DNA from 2 places in the Pseudomonas sp. GW821-FHT12A04 genome. Region 2 is predicted to be linked to the other one. Evidence: riboswitches for the same ligand, from Rfam matches in the RefSeq annotation. Region 2 holds a riboswitch; the other holds the start of a gene.
The links. A riboswitch is a leader RNA that binds a small molecule or an ion and turns the genes downstream of it on or off. The one in region 2 is predicted to bind cobalamin.

Region 1: another riboswitch for cobalamin. It lies ahead of cobO (cob(I)yrinic acid a,c-diamide adenosyltransferase); the one in region 2 lies ahead of AC1RS8_RS26695 (CbtB domain-containing protein).

Annotation. Positions count from the first base shown of each region.
Region 1 is NZ_JBXAQZ010000022.1:34,967-38,170, reverse strand. It holds gene AC1RS8_RS26900 (cobyrinic acid a,c-diamide synthase CobB) at 1-1,361, opposite strand, end outside; gene cobO (cob(I)yrinic acid a,c-diamide adenosyltransferase) at 1,358-1,969, opposite strand; cobalamin riboswitch at 2,052-2,285, opposite strand; gene AC1RS8_RS26890 (hypothetical protein) at 2,439-3,023, shown strand; gene AC1RS8_RS26885 (PQQ-dependent sugar dehydrogenase) at 3,090-3,204, shown strand, end outside.
Region 2 is NZ_JBXAQZ010000021.1:68,893-72,096, reverse strand. It holds gene cobM (precorrin-4 C(11)-methyltransferase) at 1-249, opposite strand, end outside; gene AC1RS8_RS26705 (cobalamin biosynthesis protein) at 331-744, opposite strand; gene AC1RS8_RS26700 (CbtA family protein) at 741-1,448, opposite strand; gene AC1RS8_RS26695 (CbtB domain-containing protein) at 1,460-1,651, opposite strand; cobalamin riboswitch at 1,773-1,998, opposite strand; cobalamin riboswitch at 2,204-2,416, shown strand; gene cobW (cobalamin biosynthesis protein CobW) at 2,520-3,204, shown strand, end outside.

The DNA of each region.
Region 1 (3,204 bases), on a different contig from region 2:
CCCGCTCCCACATTTGAAACGCAATCCCCTGTGGGAGCGGGCTTGCTCGCGAAGGCGGCTTCAAGGTCAGGCGCAAACAGCGCGGCAATCGCCGAGGGGTTCGACGGAAAATAAAAGTGCACGTAAGAGGCAGTCATCCGCCCCTCACGGTAGACCGCCTCCGCTCCGCGCCCGCCGTTAGGGCTCAAGCCACGGGCAATCGGCGCCAGTTCAGTGGTGGTCAGCGAATGGTGGTAGGTGTGCCCGCGCAGCGAGCCTTCCGGCAGTTCCACCGCTTGCAAAGCCAGCGCTGCGAGGCGCTTTTGCATGACTGCATCACCGGCCAGCAAGCCAACCAGTTCGGCGCGAGTGCCTTCGACATCGGTCAGGGAGTCGAGCAGATACAGCATGCCGCCACACTCGGCGAGCAACGGTTTGCCTGCCTGGTGGTGGGCGCGGATCGCATCGAGCATCGCGGTGTTTTGCGCCAGCGCAACATGATGCAGTTCCGGGTAGCCGCCCGGCAGATACAGGCTGTCCGCCTGCGGCAACGCACGGTCGCGGATCGGCGAGAAGAATGACAACTCGGCGCCCATCGCCCGCAGCAGATCCAGGCTCGCGCCATAGGTGAACGCAAAGGCTTCATCGCGGGCGACGGCAATGCGTACACCGGCCAGCAGCGGTTCGGCCGCGATGACATCAGGGGCGGCGAATTCGACTGCCGGTGGCAGCGCGACCTCGCAACTGCTGGCCAGGGCATCGGCTGCCGCGTCGAGGCGCAGGTCGAGATCGTTCAACTCACTGGCCTGCACCAGCCCCAGGTGCCGGCTCGGCAGTTCGATCCCGGTTTCCCGGGACAGCGCGCCGTACCAGCGCAAACCTTCAGTCAGGCTGCCTTCAAGCAGTTGCGCGTGGCGCAGCGTGCCGACACGATTGGCCAGCACGCCGGCGAATGGCAAGTCCGGCTGATAACGCGCCAGCCCCAGGGCCAATGCGCCAAAGGTCTGGGCCATGGCGGTGCCATCGATCACCCCCAGCACCGGCACACCGAAATGCCGCGCCAAATCGGCGCTCGACGGCGTACCGTCGAACAACCCCATGACGCCTTCGATCAGGATCAGGTCGGCTTCAGCGGCGGCTTCCCACAGCAACCGGCGACTCTCCTGCTCGCCGACCATCCACATGTCCAGCTGATACACTGGCGCACCGCTGGCGCGCTCGAGGATCATCGGATCGAGAAAGTCGGGCCCGCACTTGAACACTCGGACCTTGCGCCCCTGATTGCGATGCAATCGGGCCAGTGCCGCGGTGACGGTGGTCTTGCCCTGGCCAGAGGCCGGCGCGGCAATCAGTACCGCCGGACAGTGCCGAGGCTGACTCACAATTCGACGCCTTTCTGCGCTTTGATCCCGGCTTGAAAGGCGTGCTTGATCACGCCCATTTCGGTGACGGTGTCAGCCATCTCGATCATCTCCGGCTTGGCGGCACGACCGGTGACCACCACGTGTTGCATCGGCGGTCGGGCCTGCAAGTCGCTGAGCACCTGATCGAGATCGAGGTAGCCGTGCTTGAGGGCGATGTTCAGCTCATCGAGCACCACCAGACCGATGGATGGATCGCGCAGCAGTTGCTGCGACACCGCCCAGGCGGCTTCGGCGGCGGCGATGTCGCGCTGGCGGTCCTGGGTTTCCCAGGTAAAGCCTTCGCCCATCACATGAAAACGCACCTGCTCGGGAAAGCGCCGGAAGAACAACTCCTCCCCCGTACTGTTGCGGCCCTTGATGAACTGCACCACGCCGCATTGCATGCCGTGCCCCATGGCGCGGGCAAGCATGCCGAAGGCCGAACTGCTCTTGCCCTTGCCGTTGCCGGTCAGCACCAGCAGCAGGCCACACTCGTTCGGGGAATTGGCGATGCGCTCGTCGATCACGGCTTTTTTGCGCTGCATGCGCGCCAGGTGGCGTTCGTCACGATCGGGGGTATCAGTCATGGGGGAGCTCTCCGTTTAGGCAGGAATAACGGCGGGCGGGCACAAGAATAGAAGGCAACAAGCCTGGCATCGCCCACCGTGATGCCGCTGGATGAATCAGGCCGGTCTCCGGGCTCATGAGTGGCCGCGGGGCCAGACCGTGCGCCTTCCCGCATCAAATCGACACAGTGGCATCACACACAGTTTTCACTCATTTACCGTTGCGGGGGCAGCGCCGGAATTGCGGGCCTTCGACCAACAGAAGGACTCACTCACCGGCTTCCCTGTTTCACTCTGTCGACCCAAGCCACAGAGCACCTGAAACAAGCCGCGAAGGTTAGAGGGTTGGGGGTGGAGCGTCAATTAAAGCCGGGAGGCCATCGACCGAATAACTGCCATCAATCAATAAACTGACGTCAATCTTGTGCCACGCTCCCAGCGGTGATATCAAAGAGCCACAAACTCACAACACAACAACAAGGGTGAGCCCATGCAAGGCATGATCATCAGCAATCCAAAGCTGGAATTCCTGCGCCCGGTGCTCGAACGCTGGTTCGAATGCATCGACCGTTACAACGCCGTCCGCGGTGATGGCGACACACCGTACTGGCACGACGAGAAGGCCAATCTCGGACTGCTGTCTGCCGCCGCCTGGATGGCCGAGATGGTCACGCTGCAACAGACGCCCACCCGCAAGCAGACCGAAGAAGGCGAACGCAACAGCCGCGCCGACCTGCTCCTGGCTTCACCCGAAACCCGCGCCTACATCCAGACCAGCCAGCGCTGGCCACGGGTCAACAGCCTCAACCTGACCCAGGCCCTGCTCGACATCGCCAGCGATGCCAAGCGCCTGAGCCACGCCAGCGACCTGAAACTCGGCTGCCTGTTCGTCGCCCCGCAAAAAGCCCAGCAGGGCGCCACACCGGAAGAGCTCCAGGACATGGTCGATGACCTGCAAAAAGAACTCAGCTGCGCTGTCGCCTGGTATTTCCCCTATGCCTACCGCAAGTTGCGCAACGAAGCCGGCAACTATCACCCCGGCATTGCAGTGCTGTTCAAGGAAGCACGTGGCTAAGGGTTGAACCATCGGACGACAACGCGCCTCTATGATTAGAACAAGGCACTCATAGGGAAGACCCGCATGCGCACGCCCCCGCTCGTTCTCGTTATCGCGTTCTGCGGAGGGCTCGCTGCTTGTGGCGGGACCGCCCGCCTGCAAGTCTCCGACGGCACGGGTCCTTCGCCTCAACTGCCAG
Region 2 (3,204 bases):
CGGATCGCCAGAGTGCACCCGGGCCACATCCTGGCCTTTGGCGTGGGCGGTCTTGATCAGGTCGATGATCTGTTCCAGGTGCAGTTCGGCGCTGTTGACCACCTGTTCGGCACAGTGACCTTCCAGTACGGCGGCCGGCACCAGTGAGCCGGCATAAATGATCACCGGGCAACTGCGTATCAGCCGCTGGCCCTTGACGGTGATCAGTTCGGGGTCGCCGGGACCTGCGCCAATGAAGTAGACGGTCATCGTCGGTTCCTGTGGGAAAAAGGGGCTGAACAGGTCTTCAGATGAAGAATGTTCATGATCGAAGGCGGGGATTATCGGTTTTTACGCAGCACCAGCCAATGCCAGGGTTGCCTGGGCATATTTTTGTCGTGGAATCAGCAGTTTTGCCGGGGCCTGGGCCAGTTGTTCGGCCAGGGCCAGTGCGGCGCTTTCCGCAACGCCGTAGCAACCGGTGCGCTCAAACGCTATTTGCGATTGATGGCTGAGTTGCGGTTCATAAGCGGCCAGTTGCTCACTGCTGAAATACGTCAGTTCCAGGCCGAGTTGCTGAGCCAGTTCGATCAGTGCAGGTTCGTCGCGCTTCGAATCGATGCTGGCCAGCGCCTTGATTTCATGACGAGCTATCTGGTGCGCCTCCAGCGCCTGATCGAGCAGCGCCAGCAACGTGCTGACGGGGCAGCCCCGTTGGCAGCCCAGGCCGACCACCAGGGTCGGCGCTGTGCTGACGTCAGTCATGCGTTGTATTGACCATCGCTTTTGCGACGGAACAACCAGGCGCTGATCAGGCCCAGGGCCAGCCAGAATGCCACGTTGGTCAGTTGCGAAGCGATTTTGAACCGGGTTTCCAGCGCCTCTGGAGCAAGCATCGAATGCACCTCCGGTTGCGGCGCGCCAATCACATGGGGAACGGCGAGGATCGCCGCGCCGAGGACTTTCATCAGCCAGTGACGGCTGAACACGATCAGCGCAATACCGACGGCGGTGGAGGCGGCGGTACCGACCCACCACAGTTGCCGTTCTGCCAGGTCGGCGGCGGCAGTGCCTGGCAATTCAGGTGGCAGGCCGAGGGTCGGCGCGAGCACGAAGGTCGCGTAACCGGCCAGGCCCCAGAGCAGGCCTTGAGAGGTTTTGGTCGGCGCACGCAAGGTGTACAGGCCGGCCAGCATCAGGGCGAAACCGACCGCCACCACCAGGTTGCCACCGGTGGTCGACAGCACGCGCTGCCAGCCATCTTCCGGCTCCCAGGCTTGTGCATCATGAGTGTGAGCAGCCATCGCACCGTCGGCGTGTTCATGCATTTCAACAGCGGCCGGTTCGGCTTTTTCGTAGGTCTCGGCCTGCAAAATCAGCGGGGCGACCCAGAAACTTTGCAGCAGGGTCAGCAACAGGGCGGCCAGCAGCCCGGTGAAACCTGCGGTTTGCGCAATACGCTTGATCATGTCGACAGCTCTCAATGGCACGGGAACGCGGAGCTGTGGCGGGTATCGTGGGCGGCGTTGTGCACCGCTTCGATGTGCGAGAAACCGGCGAAATACACAAGGCACGCGCCCAGGATCGACGCGCAGACGGCGGCGGCCAAACGTTGGGTCAGGGTTGAGGTGGTGCTTGCGGCTGTGTGTTCGGCGCTGCTGATGATCGACATGGCGTTTCCCTCTGGTCTGTCAGCGGGGAATAAGAGCGCATGCAAAACCCCGCACGACCAGGCGCGCAAGGTTTCAAACAGCGCCCGCCCACCGCGGGTTTGTTGGTTCAGTGATCGTACTGGTCACTTTGTGTTGCGGGCCGGTCTCCGGGCTCACGAGGGGCAAAGGCTTGCGCCTGGACCTGAAAGCATCACCTTCCCATGCCGCAGTGGCACAGTGGATCTGACGCTTCGCTCGCTTACCGTTGCGGGGGCAGCACCGGACTGACATGGCTTAAGAGTAAAGCACATGATTCACCGGTTTCCCGTTTCACCCTGTGAAGGGCACCCGTAACAAGGTGTGTAGGAGAGCATGGGCGGGGGTTGGGCGTCAATTGGCAGGGGTTCTCAATTCGGAACCGGGTCGACCCAATCGCGAGCAAGCTCGCTCCCACATTTGACCGCATTTTTCTCAAAGAGCCCCATCCCCTGTGGGAGCGAGCTTGCTCGCGATTGGGTCGTTACAGGCGCTACAGAACTCAGCATGAACATTGACCCGCCCCAAGACCATGCGTAGCCTTGCGCTTTCGAGGTTCTTCGGCGTTTGTCGAAGCTAAGAAGGGAACGCGGTCAATGCCGCGGCTGCCCCCGCAACTGTGAACGGTGATGTTCGTTGCCACGCCACTGCTGACTCAATCCATGAGGCCGGCGGGAAGGCGCAGCGAATGCCAGGCTCAAGCCCGGCACACCGTCAGCCAGGAGACCTGCCTCGTCACAGATTCTCACTTTCAACCGGGCGGGGTGATCCGGTGGCGAACTCTTCAGGCACGCGCGTGCGCGTTGCCGGTCGTCGTCCCGTATGCCCGCCAGCTTAGCCATAGGGCATCCGATGAAAACACTGGCCAAACTCCCCGTCACCATCGTCACCGGCTTTCTCGGCTCGGGTAAAACCACGCTGCTGCGCCACATGCTCGACAACGCCCAGGGTCGCCGCATCGCGGTGATCGTCAACGAATTTGGTGAGTTGGGCATCGACGGCGAAATCCTCAAGCAATGCTCCATCGGTTGCACCGAAGAAGAAGCCAACGGCCGTGTCTATGAACTGGCCAACGGCTGCCTGTGCTGCACCGTCCAGGAAGAATTCTTCCCGGTGATGCGCGAACTGGTGGCCCGTCGCGGCGATCTGGACCACATTCTCATCGAAACGTCCGGTCTGGCATTGCCCAAGCCGCTGGTGCAGGCCTTCCAGTGGCCGGAAATCCGCAGTGCCTGCACGGTGGATGCGGTAATCACCGTGGTCGACAGCCCGGCCGTGGCCGCCGGCACCTTCGCCGCGTTCCCGGATCAGGTCGACGCCCAGCGCAAACTCGACCCGAACCTGGACCACGAATCGCCGCTGCACGAACTGTTCGCCGACCAATTGGCCAGCGCTGACCTGGTGATCCTCAACAAAACCGACCTGATCAACCCGACGGACCTGGCCCGTGTGCGCCTGGAAGTCGCCGAAGAGTTGCCGCCAGCGGTGAAAATCATCGAAGCCAGCAGTGGTCGCCTGCCGCTGGACGTGCTGATCG